Regions from separate parts of the Devosia sp. T2-14 genome, predicted to be linked through region 1. Evidence: predicted binding sites of a transcription regulator. Region 1 holds the regulator's gene; the other holds the start of a gene.
The links. Region 1 encodes LexA, which represses DNA repair genes until DNA is damaged. Its sites were predicted from a motif close to TGTTCNNNNTGTGTTCNG; they were not measured.

Region 1 (7,650 bases):
CACGGTCTCTGCGATCACCTCGTCATTGGCGTCGGGCGAGACGATGAAGCTGCCGCCGGCCTTGGCGACGGCGTTGACGTCTTCGGTGCTGAGCACGGTGCCGGCGCCGATAGCGGCCTTGCTGCTCAGTGCCTTGGATGCCTGCGCAATGCTGGTCAGGGCATTGGGGGAGTTGAGCGGCACTTCGATCATGGTGATCCCGGCGGCGATCAGTGCTTCACAGACCCCGACGGTTTCAGCAGGCGTGATGCCGCGCAGAATGGCGATGATGTGGCGATGGTTCATGAACATGAACTCCGATTAGGCGGCAAAACTGCGCGCAGCCTTGAGGCCAGCAACGACGATTTCGGTGGCGTTCTGGGGTTCGCCCTTGGCGCCGATCATCTCCAGCACCTGCGCATAGAGTGCGCAAAGCGCTGACGAACCAATCAGGGGCACGGGTTGATCGCCGATCAGGTGGCGATTGCTGCCAATCTCGGTGCCGATCAGCAAGCCTGAGAGGTAGCCGGCGCACCAATCAGGCTTGCGGGCCGAAAGGAGCGAGGAGGCGCGCACCTGGAACAGGGTGCCGAGCAGTCGCTCAGGATGCTCCAGCCCCGCCGCGGCGCCGGTGGCAAAACCCTTTTCGCGGCCCGGACCATCGAGGTCGCCATCGAGGGAGTGGCGCAACACGGAATGGGCGCGCAGCACCTCGAACATTTCTCCAGTCATGGCGGTGGAGAAGCTCTCGATGCGCGTGCCGCTCAGTTGCGCCCATTTGGAGTGGGTTCCCGGCATGCAGACGACGCCGGAATAACCGGGCCGCAAGGCGGCCAGACCGAGCAACTGGGTTTCCTCGCCCCGCATGACGTTGTCGGCGCCACCCTTCTGGCAAACGCCGGGGAGGATGGAGGCCCTGATGGCCTGGTTCGGCATTTGTGGATGAACGGCGCCATCGAGCAGGCCGCGCAGGTCGGTCGGCGCTTCGAGATAGGGGGCCTCCATCCAGCCCTGGCGGGCACCGGCCATGCCGCAGATCAGCACATCGAGTTCGCCGCTACGCCCGGCAGTGACACCGTCGACGACCTCGGCAAGCGCGGCCGGGAATTCCGCCTGCGCCAGCTTGCCCATGCCCTTTGGCGAAGATTTTTCGAATGTCACCGATCCGTCGGCACCGATGCCCCAGGCCCGGAGGTTCGACGTTCCCCAGTCCACGGCAACCCAGTCAGTATGTTCCGTCACGCGTATTCCTCGCCGCATAGTCCGTTCGCAACGAACCGTACTGACCGCATGTGTTTTCAGCCAGTGCGATTCTTCGTCCCGGGCAGGGCCTCAGGACACCGCGAAAGTGCCTCGCGGTCACCTCGTTTGGTAAGATTTTCAGCGCGTTATGACATATCCGCTGCTCTTAATTTTCGCCATATCTCAATTGTATGATTTTTTACTGGAATCGTGTTCTCTCCGGCCTAAGCCATGGTAGAACGGCATCCAAATGCAATGCGGACGCGTAACGCGGCTGCGACCAATGAGGACAAACGAAATGACTGCAGGAAACGGCGAGGCGCCCAAGAAACTGCGTTCCCGCGCCTGGTTCGATAATCCCGACAATCCAGACATGACGGCGCTCTATCTCGAGCGTTACATGAACTTTGGCGTGTCGCGCGAAGAGCTGCAGTCCAACAAGCCGATCATCGGCATCGCGCAGACGGGCTCCGATCTCAGCCCGTGCAACCGCCACCACATCGTGCTGGCCGAGCGCGTGCGCGAGGGCATTCGCGAGGCGGGTGGCATTGCCATCGAGTTTCCCGTTCACCCGATCCAGGAAACCGGCAAGCGCCCGACTGCGGGGCTCGACCGGAACCTGGCCTATCTCGGCCTGGTGGAAGTGCTTTATGGCTATCCGCTGGATGGCGTGGTGCTGACGATCGGTTGCGACAAGACCACGCCTGCCATGCTGATGGGCGCGGCAACGGTCAATATCCCCGCCATCGCGCTGTCGGTCGGGCCGATGCTCAATGGCTGGCACAAGGGCGAGCGCACCGGGTCCGGCACGATTATCTGGAAGGCCCGTCAGATGATGGCCGCCGGCGAGATCGACTATGCCCAGTTCATCGAGCTGGTGGCGTCGTCTGCGCCCTCGACCGGGTTTTGCAATACCATGGGTACGGCAACGACCATGAACTCGCTGGCCGAAGCGCTGGGCATGCAGCTGCCGGGTTCGGCGGCCATCCCTGCGCCTTACCGCGATCGCCAGGAAATGGCCTATCGCACCGGCAAGCGGATTGTCGACATGGTGCATGAGGACCTCAAGCCGTCCGACATCCTGACCAAGGACAACTTCATCAACGCGATCACGGTCAATTCCGCCATTGGCGGCTCGACCAATGCGCCGATCCATATCAACGCCATCGCGCGTCACATCGGTGTCGACCTCGATATCGATGAATGGCAGGAGCACGGCCACAAGGTGCCGCTGCTGGTCAACCTGCAGCCGGCCGGTGAGTATCTCGGCGAAGACTACTATCATGCCGGCGGCGTGCCCGCGGTGGTCAACGAGCTGATGGGGCAGGGCCTGATCCGCGAGAATGCGCCCACCGTCAACGGCAAGTCGATGGGTGAAAACTGCCGCAACACTGTCATCCAGGATGACCGGGTGATCCGGCACTTCGACAATCCGCTCAAGGCCGAGGCAGGGTTCCTCGTGCTGCGTGGCAATCTGTTCGACAACGCCATCATGAAGACATCGGTGATTTCCAGCGAGTTCCGCGACCGCTACCTCAAGGACCCGGTACATCCGGGCATGTTCGAAGGCAAGGCGGTGGTGTTCGATGGTCCTGAGGACTATCACCACCGGATCGACGACCCTTCGCTGGAGATCGATGAGCACACACTGCTGTTCATGCGCGGCGCCGGGCCAATTGGTTATCCGGGGGCCGCGGAAGTGGTGAACATGCGGCCGCCTGCCTATCTCATCAAGAAGGGCATCAGCTCGCTGGCTTGCATCGGCGATGGCCGGCAGTCGGGCACCTCGGGTTCACCGTCCATTCTCAACGCCTCGCCCGAGGCGGCGGCGGGCGGCAATCTCGCCATCCTCAAGACCGGGGACCGGGTGCGCATCGACCTCAACAAGGGCCAGGCAAATATCCTGATCAGCGATGAAGAGATCGCGCAGCGCCGTGTCGCGCTTGAGGCTGCTGGCGGGTACAAATACCCCAAGCACCAGACGCCATGGCAGGAAATCCAGCGCGGGCTCGTCACCCAGCTCGGCGAGGGCGCGATCCTGCGGCCCGCCGAGAAGTACCAGCGCATCGCCCAGACAGAAGGTCTTCCGCGCGACAACCACTAGTCGCCTGGCAGCTTAGTTCCCGCATAACAGAGGCCCGCTTACGTGCGGGCCTTTTTGTTTGTGCGGCGTCGCCGCTTCGCGGGAACAACGCGAGCGACACGCCAAAACAAAAAAAACCACCGCGCCAGAAGCACGGTGGTCTCTCGCGAGCAGCACCGAAGCGCGCTCGCTGCATACAGCCTGATGCTACTAGAGCAGGGTCAGGTTGGTTGCCGATTCCTTGCCGTCACGGCCGGTCTCGAGCTCGTAGGTCACCTTGTCGTTCTCGTAGAGGCCCTGGAGGCCCGAACGCTGAACGGCGGAGATGTGGACGAAGGCATCCTTGCCGCCGTTTTCGGGCGAGATGAAGCCGAAGCCCTTGGTGGTGTTGAAGAACTTAACGGTGCCGGTGATCAGGGCCATAGTAGTTTCCTTTTGCTCGTAGCATCAGCGAACGAGCCAGTTTCTCGGTGGCAACATGCCAATGAGAGGTAACGTTCGCATGATAGAGAAGGAAGCCAAGGTCCGGCGTACCGGCATCAGCAGCCGACTTAGGCTGAAAACGTATGCCGCTTTATTGCACGGAACGCCGTCGACCGCAAGGTCTCGCGCAGACCTGGGCAGGAGAACAAATTGCTGGCGCAAGTAAATTCGGCGATGTGATTGTTTCGCGCTGGTCTGCGGCGAGAACCCACGAAACGGTAGTGGACACAGTTGAAATCGCCGAAGCGACCCCAAACAACGCTGCCTGAAGGTTGAGCGCCGTAGACCACCGCCGGTGGACGGCCGCGAGTGCTTCAAGCGAACGCCTAATTCTGGCTGGATTGGCGATCGCAGTTTCGCGGTGGTGTCATTTCAGTGACCGAGCATGGCCTCTTGCCCAGCCAGAGCCACTCGACGGCCCGGGTAACTGATCAGCCATGCGGAGGAAACGCCAAAGCCTCGTTCCGTCCTAAAACGGTCGAGGCTTCACGGCATTACCAGCTGAAAGAGGTGGCGGACGAGCAGCAGCTCAACCGCGAGATCAAAAGCGGCTCAGTATTTGCGCAGCAGGCCGACGAGACGGCCCTGCACCTTGACGCGGTCGGGCGGGAAGATCCGGGTTTCGTAGGCCGGGTTTGCGGCTTCAAGTGCCACAGTATTACCCTTGCGGCGCAGGCGCTTAAGGGTGGCTTCTTCATCGTCTACAAGAGCAACGATAATCTCGCCGGTGCTGGCTGCGTCCTGCTTCTTGATGAGCACGGTGTCACCGTCAAAGATCCCGGCCTCGATCATCGAGTCGCCACGCACTTCGAGTGCATAGTGCTCGCCTGCACCCAGCATTTCGGGTGGAACCATGATGGTGTGGGAGTGGTTCTGAATGGCTTCAATGGGCGTACCGGCAGCGATGCGGCCCATGACCGGGATCGACACCGGCCGGGCATAATCTTCGGCGGCGGTGACGCGCGAGGGGGGCGTCGCGACCTTGCCCAGGTTCCCTTCGATGACCGATGGCTCGAACCGGGCGCGGCGGCCTCCGAGCGAGGGGTTCATGGAGTCGGGCAGCTTGACCACTTCAAGCGCGCGCGCCCTGTTGGGCAGGCGGCGGATGAAGCCGCGCTCTTCCAGCGCTGTGATCAACCGGTGGATGCCCGATTTCGACGCAAGATCGAGCGCGTCTTTCATTTCATCGAAGGACGGCGGAATCCCGCTTTCTTTCATCCTTTCATGGATGAACATCAGCAGCTCGTGTTGTTTGCGCGTGAGCATGGGCCCCTCGATGAGAGAATCGGAACATAGACAGAACGACTATACGTGTTCCAGTTATGTTCCGCAATATCCCACGAAAATGAAGTATTCGCGCTGCGACTTCGAGCTGGGCGTCAGAAGTCGTCGATCGGCATGGCCTCAACGATGGTGCCGGCGGGCTGGCCGGGATCGTTCTCAGGCTGGATGATTAGCATGTCGGCCGCGGCGAGCGAGGACGTGTGGCCGCTGTCGGTCTGGCTGATGGGCTCCAGCACCGGGCCCGTCGTCGTGTGAACGAGGCGGGCGCGCATGAAGTGGCGCCGCGCAGTATTCGGTGGCGTGGCAGACGCCAGGGGCAGGTGCCAGCGCGTCGGTTCGGCATAACCGAGCCACTTTCGCAGGGCCGGGCGGATGAACACCAGCGCCGTCACCATAGCCGAGACCGGGTTGCCGGGCAGTCCGAAGATCAGCGTCTTGCCGCGCATGCCGAACATCAGCGGTTTTCCGGGGCGCATGTTGATGCGCCAGAAGTCGAGGGTAACGCCCAGTTCGAGCAGGATTTCCTGCACGATATCGTGGTCCCCGACGCTGGCGCCGCCTGTGGTGACCAGAATGTCGGGTTCGCCGGCGAAGATCTCGACGAGCTTGCTTCGTAGCGCCGAGCGGTCGTCGCGGGCGATGCCATGGTCAGAAACCGTTTCGGCGTAGGGCGCCAGCAGGGGCGCCAGCCCAAAGCTGTTGGAGGCCACGATCTGGTCGGGACCAAGCTCGGCGCCGGGCAGAACTAGCTCATCGCCAGTCGCCAGCAGGGCGATGCGTGGACGTTTCGCGACGCTCAGTTCACCCATATTGGCCGCTGCGGCGACGGCGAGGTGCATGGGGCCGAGGCGTGCGCCGGGTGCCACCAGAGGCTGACCGGTGGCAAAGTCGTTGCCGCGCGGACGCACACTGTGGCCGCGGCGGGCAGGGACGGTGAAGCGGACCATGGAGCCGTTCACGACGGCCTCTTCCTGCATGATGACGGTGTCTGCGCCCTCGGGCACCGGCGCGCCGGTGAAGATACGCACGGCCTCGCCCGGGCCCACAGTCCCCGCAAAGCCCGCTCCGGCCTGCGAGGTGCCGATAACAGACAGGTTGTGGCCGTCCACGATATCGGCGGCGCGGAGGGCGTAGCCGTCCATGGCGCTTGCGTTGAACGGGGGCTGGTCGTGCGTGGCAATGATCGGGGCGAACAGCACCCGGCCGGCTGCCTCCTGCAGCGGCACGGTTTCGCCCTGCGGCGCGGGCACGCGTTTGAGGATGGCGGCAATGGCGTCGTCGACAGGAAGCAGGCTCATGTCCGGGTGAAATCGCCTGATTTGCCGCCGGATTTCTCCAGCACGCAGATGTCGGTCACGGTCATGGCCCGGTCGATCGCCTTGGCCATATCAAAGAGCGTCAGCGCCGATGTGGATGCCGCCAGCAGCGCTTCCATTTCAACGCCGGTCTGGCCAGTGGTCTCGGCCGTGGCGTGGATGAGGATGGCATTTTCGCCATCCTGCGCAATCTCGACGCTCACCTTGGTCAGCGGAATTGGGTGGCAGAGCGGAATAAGATCCGAGGTCTTCTTGGCGGCCATGATGCCGGCAACCCGCGCCACGGCAAGCGCGTCGCCTTTTTTGAGGCCGCCGGCCATGATGGTGGCGACGGTCTCGGGGAGGGCGACGATGCGGGCCTGGGCCACGGCGCGGCGGCGCGTTACCGCCTTGTCGCCAATATCGACGATATGGGCCTCGCCCCTGGAATTGAGGTGCGTAAGGCCCCCGGTCATCAGAGTGCCGCCTGCGGCGCACCCATCAGCAGCGCGCGGGTTGCCGCCACCACGTCATGCTGGCGCATCAGGCTTTCGCCGACGAGGAATGTGCCAATGCCGGACTCGCGATCAAGCTTCAGGACGTCATCATGGGTCGAGATGCCGCTTTCGCTGACCAGAAGCGTGCCCTTGGGAACGCCGGCAGCCAGGTTGACCGAGGTCTGCAGCGTCGTTTCGAACGTGCGCAGGTTGCGATTGTTGATGCCGATGAACTTGGCGTCGAGCCCGAGCGCACGATCAAGCTCGAGCTGGTCGTGCACTTCCACTAGGGCGTCCATGCCCCATTCGTGGGCGGCATCGAGCAGATAACGCGCCGCGTCGTCATCGACGGCTGCCAGGATGATCAGGATGCAGTCGGCGCCCCAGGCGCGGGCCTCGGCGACCTGATAGGTTTCGAACAGGAAGTCCTTGCGCAGCACCGGCAACTGAGTGGCGGCGCGTGCCTCGATCAAATAGCTCGGCGAGCCCTGAAAGCTCGGGCGGTCGGTCAGCACGGAGAGGCAGGCAGCGCCGGCGGTTTCGTAGCTGCGGGCGATTTCGGCCGGGTTGAAGTCCGGGCGGATCAGCCCCTTGGAGGGGCTGGCCTTTTTGACTTCGGCGATCAGGGCATAGTGCCCTTGCGTGCGCTTGGCCTCGATCGCCCTAATGAAACCGCGCGGCGCGGGCTGGTCATGGGCCTCAGCCACCACCTCGGCCCACGGGCGCATGGCCTTTGCGGCGGCGATTTCCTCGCGCTTGTAGGATTCGATCTGCTTGAGGATATCGG
Region 2 (7,650 bases), 1.2 Mb from region 1:
ATAGAGCAGGCAGGTGCCGTTTTCGAGATAGCTACGGCTGGAGATCAACTCGCCCTGGAGCGTGACGCCGCCGACTGTTGCCGACATGATGCCCGTGAAGTTGCCCTCCGCCAGGACGGCATCGGCACTGAACTGGCCAATCTGGATACCCCCATCCAGCAATTGGGCGGAAAACTGCATCGGCCCGCTATTGGGCGTCAGGTCGGCCGCAACGGCAGGCGTGGCGAGCGACAACAGCAACAGGAAGAGCGGTACGCGACGAACCATGGCAGCATTCCCAGCCTTGTCCCGGGGCATTCTCACTTTGGTAGAATGGCCGGAAACAAAAGGGAAGCAGCCTAGGCGATGGCGAGTTTCTGGCGGGCTGCTGCGACCGGGGCAAATTCCTCGCGGTGGTGTCGGCAGGGGCCGTGATCGATCAGGGCCTGCATGTGCCGGGCGGTGGAATAGCCCTTGTGACCGGCAAAGCCGAAATGGGGCGCGTCGCCATCCATGATGCGGCACATGCGGTCGCGCGTGACCTTGGCCACGATGGAGGCTGCAGCGATAGAAACGCTGCGCCCGTCGCCGCCGATCAGGGCCAGGCCCTCGCAGGGCAGGCCCATCGGCACGTCGCGGCCATCGATCAGCACGCGGTCGGGCCGCAGGGCGAGGCTCGACGCGGCCTGCGCCATGCCCCAAAGGGTAGCCCCGCGAATGTTCCGGGCCAATATGATCGATGGTGGGGCCACGACGACGGAGACGGCCAGCGCCGAAGCGACGACCTGCTCGAACAGGGCTTCGCGTTGCTCTTCGCTCAGTTTCTTGGAGTCGTTGAGCCCTTCGGGAATGGCCAGCGGATCCAGCACCACAGCCGAAACCACCACTGGACCGGCAAGCGGTCCGCGCCCGGCCTCATCGACGCCGGCGACGACGCGCGCGCCACGCGCCTTTAGCGCGAGCTCATGGGAATAGTCGGGATCGGTCTGGAGCGTCGAATCGAACAGCATGCCGCCAGCATCGGCTTCGGGCGAGCCAAGTCAACGCTATCCGCGTTCACAGCCGCGCCAGCAACGCTGCCCGGTCGGGAACGAACAGGTGGTGACCGCGCCGGTTGGTCTCGTAGACGAAATCGTGCAGCGCCTTGCTGGCTGCCGCCTGGGCGGCAATATTGCCGAGGATGGCGATGCGCTGGCCATACTGCTCCATCTTCTGGAACACCTCGCCCGCAATGCCGGTGCGCAATTCGAGAAAGCCAGGGGCGAGCCGGGACAGCGGTACGGCGATGATGTCGGGATTTGCTTGATAGGCTTCCCCGATAATGTCGGGGGCGGTGATGTCGCTGCCCAGCAGCCCGCCCTTGGCGTCCAGCTCGTAGATAATCAGCCCGTTGTGTTCCGAAATATTCATGGCGATGTCTCCGTTATTCAATCTGTATCGGGCCAATCATTTTGCTATAGTTTGTCGGGGCGCGCCAGCAATGAGAAAGTCCAATGATTGCCAGGAACGGCTTCGCGCTATTTGCACTTCTTGGAAGTGCGCTGCCGCTCGCCGCTGAGCCCTTTCATCATGCGAACGGGGAGTGGCGGGAATACAATCGCGACTGGCTGGCAGCATGCCCCGATGCGATCGACGACGATGCGACCGATTATTATGGCTTCTCCTGCTTCGCCAGCACCGGCAGCCAGCTTCTCAATCGTGCGGGCCTGCCGGCCTACAAGATCACGATTTTTCACAACCGCCTAAACGGCGAGCGTGACGTGGCAGTGACGGTGGCGGCTGACGGCATCGCGATCGATACCAGCCGGCCCATGATCATCGCCTTTGGCGGAGAGGCTGCGGAGCAGTTTGACTTCACCGCCGATCTCGAAATCCGCTACGAAACGGCCAACCGCTTCTTCGTCGTCGATCCCGCGCGCAAGCAAGCCCTGCTCGACAAGATGATGAAGCGCAATGGGGCCATGATCACCGTTCCGGTAACCGGCGGAGAGACCAGGCCAGTCTGGCTTTCGATGCGCGGCGTCAGCGCCTCGATCGACTTCATGGCCGCCTATGCCCGCAAGGTGGCTCAATACTAGAGACGGGCCGCCCGGCTAGAACAAACTCATCTGCTTGGTTTCGAGCTTGGGCGCGACGAACAGGTCATTGCGCAGGCCCGGTAGCTTGACCTCGAGCCCGTAGCGCTCGCGGGCCTTGTCGAAACGCTGGCGCAGCAGGGTCGCATAAGGGCCTTCGCCCGTCATGCGGACGCCCCAGCGCGAGTCATAATCTTTCCCGCCGCGCGTATCGCGCACCAGCGAGAGCACATGGCGCACCCGGTCGGGGAAATGGCGCAGCAGCCACTCACGGAATACGTCGCGCACTTCGCCGGGCAGGCGCAGCAGGATCATCGAGGCGCTTATTGCGCCCTGGGCCTTGGCCGCATCGAGAATGCGCTCGAGCTCCATGTCGTTGATCGCGGGAATCATCGGGGAGGCAAACACCGCCACCGGCACGCCTGCTTCGCTCAGCGCCCGGATGGCTTCAAGGCGGCGGGCAGGGGACGAGGCGCGCGGCTCCATGCGGCGGCTCAGCTTGTGGTCCATCGAGGTCATCGAAATCGCAACCTTGACCAGGCCCAGCTTGGCCAGCTCGCCCAGCAGATCGAGATCGCGCAGGATCAGTGCCGATTTGGTGGTGATCATCACCGGATGACGGGTCTCCAGCATCACTTCGAGTATGCCGCGCGTCAGCTTGTGCTTGCGCTCGGCCGGCTGGTAGGGGTCGGTATTGGTTCCCATGGCGATGGGTTTTACGCGATAGCTCTTGGCCGCGAGTTCCGCCCGCAGCGCTTCCACCGCATTGACCTTCACATAGATGTCGCGCTCGAACTCGATCCCTGCCGAATGGCCGAGAAAGGCATGGGTGGGCCGGGCAAAGCAGTAGGAGCAGCCGTGCTCGCAGCCGCGATAGGCGTTGATCGAGCGCTCGAAACCGATATCGGGGCTGTCATTGCTGGTGATGATGGTCTTGGCGCGTTCGACATGCTCGATCGTTTCGAAGATCGGCATCGGCTCGACCGTCGACCAGCCATCGTCGAAGCCCTCGCGCACCTGCTTTTCGAACCGCCCGGTGTGATTGGACTGCGCGCCGCGGCCGCGGATACGGTTGGGCTCAAGCAGTTCGCGCCGCGCGAGATCGGCGTCGCGGCTGCGGCTCAGCTTTTCCAGGGCTTCGAAAGAGGGGGCCTGATAGAGGGCCATGATACATCTCCTGCCGGACGGCCTGCCGTCGAATCGTGACGGGAAAGGCATAGGAAGATGTAGCAGCGAAATGAGAACGAAACAAGAACGTTAATATTTGCCTGTGCCATATATGGGGCGGCAGGCGGCGCGCGGGAAGGGGCCGCGAAGCGAATTTGCAGGTCAGAATTGCGATTGTGTGGGTGGACGCGGTTCTGTTCCGGGCCTAAACCAGCCGACCTTTGGCGCGCGCATTACGCACGCCTAATGCTTAAGTCTATTATTTAGTATTGACCGCGCCGCGTCGGGTTAATAACTTAAGGTTGAGCTTAACCAATCGCTGCTGACACAGGTTGTCGCGCAAATCTTTTCAAGGGTGACGTCGAAACCAAGCGACGCCGCCCGTCGTCCCAGTGACAAAGCAATTCAGGGTTCGAGGCCTTACCATGAGTACCGAAACGACGACCTTCGACACCGATCTGGCCGGCCCTCCGCCGATCAGCCAGACTGACGCCGCCCGCAACAAGCTCGTGATCGCGCTGCTGCTGGTGTCCACTTTCGTGGTGTTTCTCAACGAAACCATCATGAGCGTCGCCATCCCCCATCTGATGACCGACCTCAACGTTGCCGCCAGCGTGGCGCAGTGGTTGACCACCGCATTCCTGCTGACCATGGCCGTGGTCATCCCGATCACCGGCTTCCTGCTGCAGCGTCTCAACACGCGGCCGATCTTCCTGCTGGCGATGTCGATCTTCACCGCCGGCACGCTGCTCTGCGCCGTGGCGCCGGGCATTGAGCTGCTGATCGTCGGCCGCGTCGTGCAGGCCGTCGGCACCGCCATCATGATGCCGCTGCTGATGACCACCGTGATGACGCTTGTGCCGCCGCAGGCGCGCGGCAAGACCATGGGCAATATCTCCATCGTCATGTCAGTGGCTCCAGCCATTGGCCCGACCATCGGTGGCTTCATTCTGGCCCATCTCGACTGGCGCTGGATGTTCCTGCTCGTGCTGCCGATTGCCATCGGTGCGCTGGTGCTGGGCTGGCGCAAGATCCAGAACGTTTCGACGCCCCGTTATGCGCCGCTTGACGTGCTCTCGGTGATCCTTTCGGCCCTGGCCTTTGGTGGCCTGATCTATGGCCTGTCCAGCTTTGGCGAAAGCTTTGCCCATGTGGGCGAGCCGAGTGCCATTCCCGTCTGGGCTCCGATTGTCGTCGGCGTCGTCGCCATGATCGCCTTCGTCTGGCGTCAGATCGGCCTGCAGCGCGACGACAAGGCGCTGCTCGACTTGCGTGTGTTCCAGTCCCGCAACTACACCGTGTCGGTCAGCCTGATGCTGATCGCCATGATGGCCCTGTTCGGTACCGTTATCCTGCTGCCGATCTATACGCAGAAGGTGGTGGGCCTTGATACGCTGCAGACCGGCCTGCTGCTGCTGCCGGGTGGCCTGATCATGGGCCTGATGGGTCCGTTTGTGGGTCGCCTGCTCGATCGCGTTGGTCCGACCGTTCTGGCCGTGCCGGGCACTGTCTTGGTCTCCATCGTGCTGTGGGCCCTGACCACTGTCGGTCAGGATACCTCGGTCTGGGCGCTGATGGCTGGCCATATCGTGCTGAGCATCGGTCTGGCGCTAGTCTTTACGCCGGTCTTCACCTCGTCGATGGGCTCGGTGCGCAAGGATCTCTACTCCCACGCTTCGGCTGTCCTGGGTTCGGCCCAGCAGCTGGCGGGTGCGGCTGGCATTGCGCTCTTCATCGCCCTGATGACGATCCGCACCGCCGCGCTGGCCACTGAAGGTCTTGACCCGGTCGAGGCTCTGGCTGGCGGCATCCGCGCTGCCTTCCTCGTTGGCGCTATCATCTCGCTGTTTGCAGTGGTGGCTGCCTTCATGATCCGCCGCCCCGAAGGGGATGGTGGCGACATGGCGCACGGGCACTAAGGCTTACGTGAATGGAAAATACGGCGCTCCGCAAGGGGCGCCGTTTTTGATTGGATGGGTCGAATGCCTCAGCGCTCGCTCAGCCGCGGCATCAGTTCGACGAAGTTGCAGGGCTTGTGCCGGTAGTCGAGCTGGTGGGTGAGAATACCTTCCCAGGCATCGCGGCAGGCGCCGCGTGAGCCGGGCAGGCAGAAGACAAAGGTGGTGCCAATCAGGCCGGCCGTGGCGCGCGATTGCAGCGAACTGGTGCCCACTGTGGTTGCCGAATACTGATGGAACAACACCGAAAAGCCTTCCATCCGCTTGTCGAACAGCGGTTCGATCGCTTCGGGTGTCACGTCGCGGCCGGAAAAGCCGGTGCCGCCGGTGGTCAGCACCACGTCGATCGTCGGGTCGGCGACAAATCCCTGCACCGCCTGACGGATAAGCTGAATATCGTCGCGGATGACCACGCGCGTCGCGCAGGTGTGGCCATCGGCTTCGAGCAGCGACTTCAGTAGCGCGCCGCCGGTATCGGTCTCCAGTGTCCGTGTGTCGGATACGGCGATAACAGCGATGGACAGGGGTTTGAAAGCCCGGTCTTCAAATTGTGCCGTCTTGAACATCGTGCTTCTCCTAAGCCGTCCGCAATTCGTCCGGCACGGGCTCTTCGCTTCGCATCACATCGATGCCATCACTATCAGTCCGCGGATCAAGCACAATGGCTTCCGGCGTGGTCTGCTGCTCGGGCATGGGCTGGAACGGTGTGCGTTGTGCAGCGTCCTTGCTCCGGCGGATACGCATGCGGAAGAAGGCGAAAAGCGCGAGCAGGGCATGGAACGATGCGGTGATCACAAACAGGCCCACCGGCGACCACGCGCCCATGAGCAGTGAGGCTGCGGCCGGGCCGATGGCGAGGCCGACGCCCATGATCAGCAGCATGCCGCCGGCGATCTTGGCGAAACCGCCATCCTTGGCGAAGTCATTGGCGTGGGCGACGGCGACCGCATAGATCGGGTTGGCGGCAAAGCCATAGGCGGCGAACAGCACATACATCATCCACCCCGCATCGGGATTGATGAGCACCGTCAGGGCGCCGACAAAGGCGGCAAAGCCGGAGAGGCCAATCAGCACAAGCCGGCGGTCGACGCGGTCCGACAGGCGGCCGAACGGAACCTGAGCCACCGCGCCCAGGATCGCGGCGATGGCGAACAGCAGCGCGATTCCGCTCGGGTCCAGTCCCCGCTCGTAGCCATAAACTGGTGCCAGCGTGCCAAAGGCGCCGTTGGCCATGCCCACCGAGAAAGCCGCCACGGCAGCGACGGGCGAGGTGCGATAGAGCAGACCGATATCGATCCTTGCCGATGAGAGCGGGCGTGGCTGCGGGCTCGAGGTGAGTGCGGTCGGCAGCACAGCCAGAATGAAGCTGATGGCGCCGAGCACGAAGGGCACGTAGCCGGCCGTACCGGTGATCGACATGGCGATCTGGCCCATGGTTGAGGCAGCCATGTTGATGGTGGTGTAGATCGAGAAGATCGTGCCGCGGCTTTTGTTCTCGGCGACCTCGTTGAGCCAGCTTTCCACGATCATCGCCGCGCCGGCAAAGCAGAAGCCGGACAGCGCGCGCAGCAGAATCCAGCTGATGTCGTTGATCAGCAGCAGGTTGAGCAGGATGGTGACGGTGCCGATGGCGGCCATCACCGAATAGGCGCGGATATGGCCCACCTTGCGCACGATCATCGGTACGCCGATCGACCCGGCGACAAAGCCGACCGACCAGCCGGTGCCGATCAAACCCAGCGAGAACAGGGAGAAACCTTCTTCGGCACCACGCACAGAGAGCAGCAGCCCCTGCATGCCTCCGCCGAACATCAACAGCGCGGAGCCCAGAAACAGGGCATAAATCTTGATTACAGAGGCCATGACGCTTTCGGCTGAACTATATCGGAAGAACGTTGCAAATCACTCAAAGGTGACCATAACGCGACATCCGGCAAATGGCAGGGGGTAAGGGCGGATTTGTGTCGCGGCCTGCGCGGAGGAGCGGGACGCGACCGAAAACCGCCGGGAACCGCGATGCAAAAAAACTCACCAGCGCTGCCCGCGGACTTGATCCGCGGGCCAGTTGCAGCACGGGTGAGCGACCAGAGGCCCACGGATCAAGTCCGTGGGCAGCGTCGGTGGTGGGACAACACGCGTCCGCCCCATAACCTGGATGCTTAGCCGATCCCCAGTTCTTTCATTTTGAGCTTGAGGCTCAGCAGGTCCTGCCAGGCTTGTTCCTTGGCGGCGGGGTTGCGCAGCAGGTAGGCCGGGTGGAGCGTGGGGATGGCGTCAACCGTATGGTTGCCAATGGTCAGGTTGGCCCACTTGCCGCGCGATTTGACAATGCCGTTGGTGGTGTCGAACACCGTCTGCATGGCCTGGCCACCAAGCGTCATCACCAGCCGCGGCGCGACCAGCTCCACCTGTCGATGCAGGAAAGGTAGGCACAGCGCCATTTCCTCGGGCGTCGGGGTGCGGTTGCCCGG

Region 2: a site for LexA is predicted at 3,294-3,311, ahead of ACZ5WT_RS10570 (PA0069 family radical SAM protein). Genes of this name have one in related genera too.

What each region holds. Positions count from the first base shown of each region.
Region 1 is NZ_AP027921.1:3,348,524-3,356,173, reverse strand. It holds gene ACZ5WT_RS16480 (2-dehydro-3-deoxy-6-phosphogalactonate aldolase) at 1-285, opposite strand, end outside; gene ACZ5WT_RS16475 (2-dehydro-3-deoxygalactonokinase) at 301-1,221, opposite strand; gene ACZ5WT_RS16470 (IlvD/Edd family dehydratase) at 1,520-3,325, shown strand; gene ACZ5WT_RS16465 (cold-shock protein) at 3,515-3,727, opposite strand; gene lexA (transcriptional repressor LexA) at 4,340-5,053, opposite strand; gene ACZ5WT_RS16455 (molybdopterin molybdotransferase MoeA) at 5,167-6,369, opposite strand; gene moaC (cyclic pyranopterin monophosphate synthase MoaC) at 6,366-6,842, opposite strand; gene trpC (indole-3-glycerol phosphate synthase TrpC) at 6,842-7,650, opposite strand, start outside.
Region 2 is NZ_AP027921.1:2,146,001-2,153,650, forward strand. It holds gene ACZ5WT_RS10550 (hypothetical protein) at 1-267, opposite strand, end outside; gene ACZ5WT_RS10555 (ribonuclease HII) at 339-989, opposite strand; gene ACZ5WT_RS10560 (DUF4180 domain-containing protein) at 1,036-1,389, opposite strand; gene ACZ5WT_RS10565 (hypothetical protein) at 1,473-2,057, shown strand; gene ACZ5WT_RS10570 (PA0069 family radical SAM protein) at 2,073-3,221, opposite strand; gene ACZ5WT_RS10575 (MDR family MFS transporter) at 3,647-5,140, shown strand; gene moaB (molybdenum cofactor biosynthesis protein B) at 5,209-5,745, opposite strand; gene ACZ5WT_RS10585 (MFS transporter) at 5,756-7,042, opposite strand; gene ACZ5WT_RS10590 (uracil-DNA glycosylase) at 7,339-7,650, opposite strand, start outside.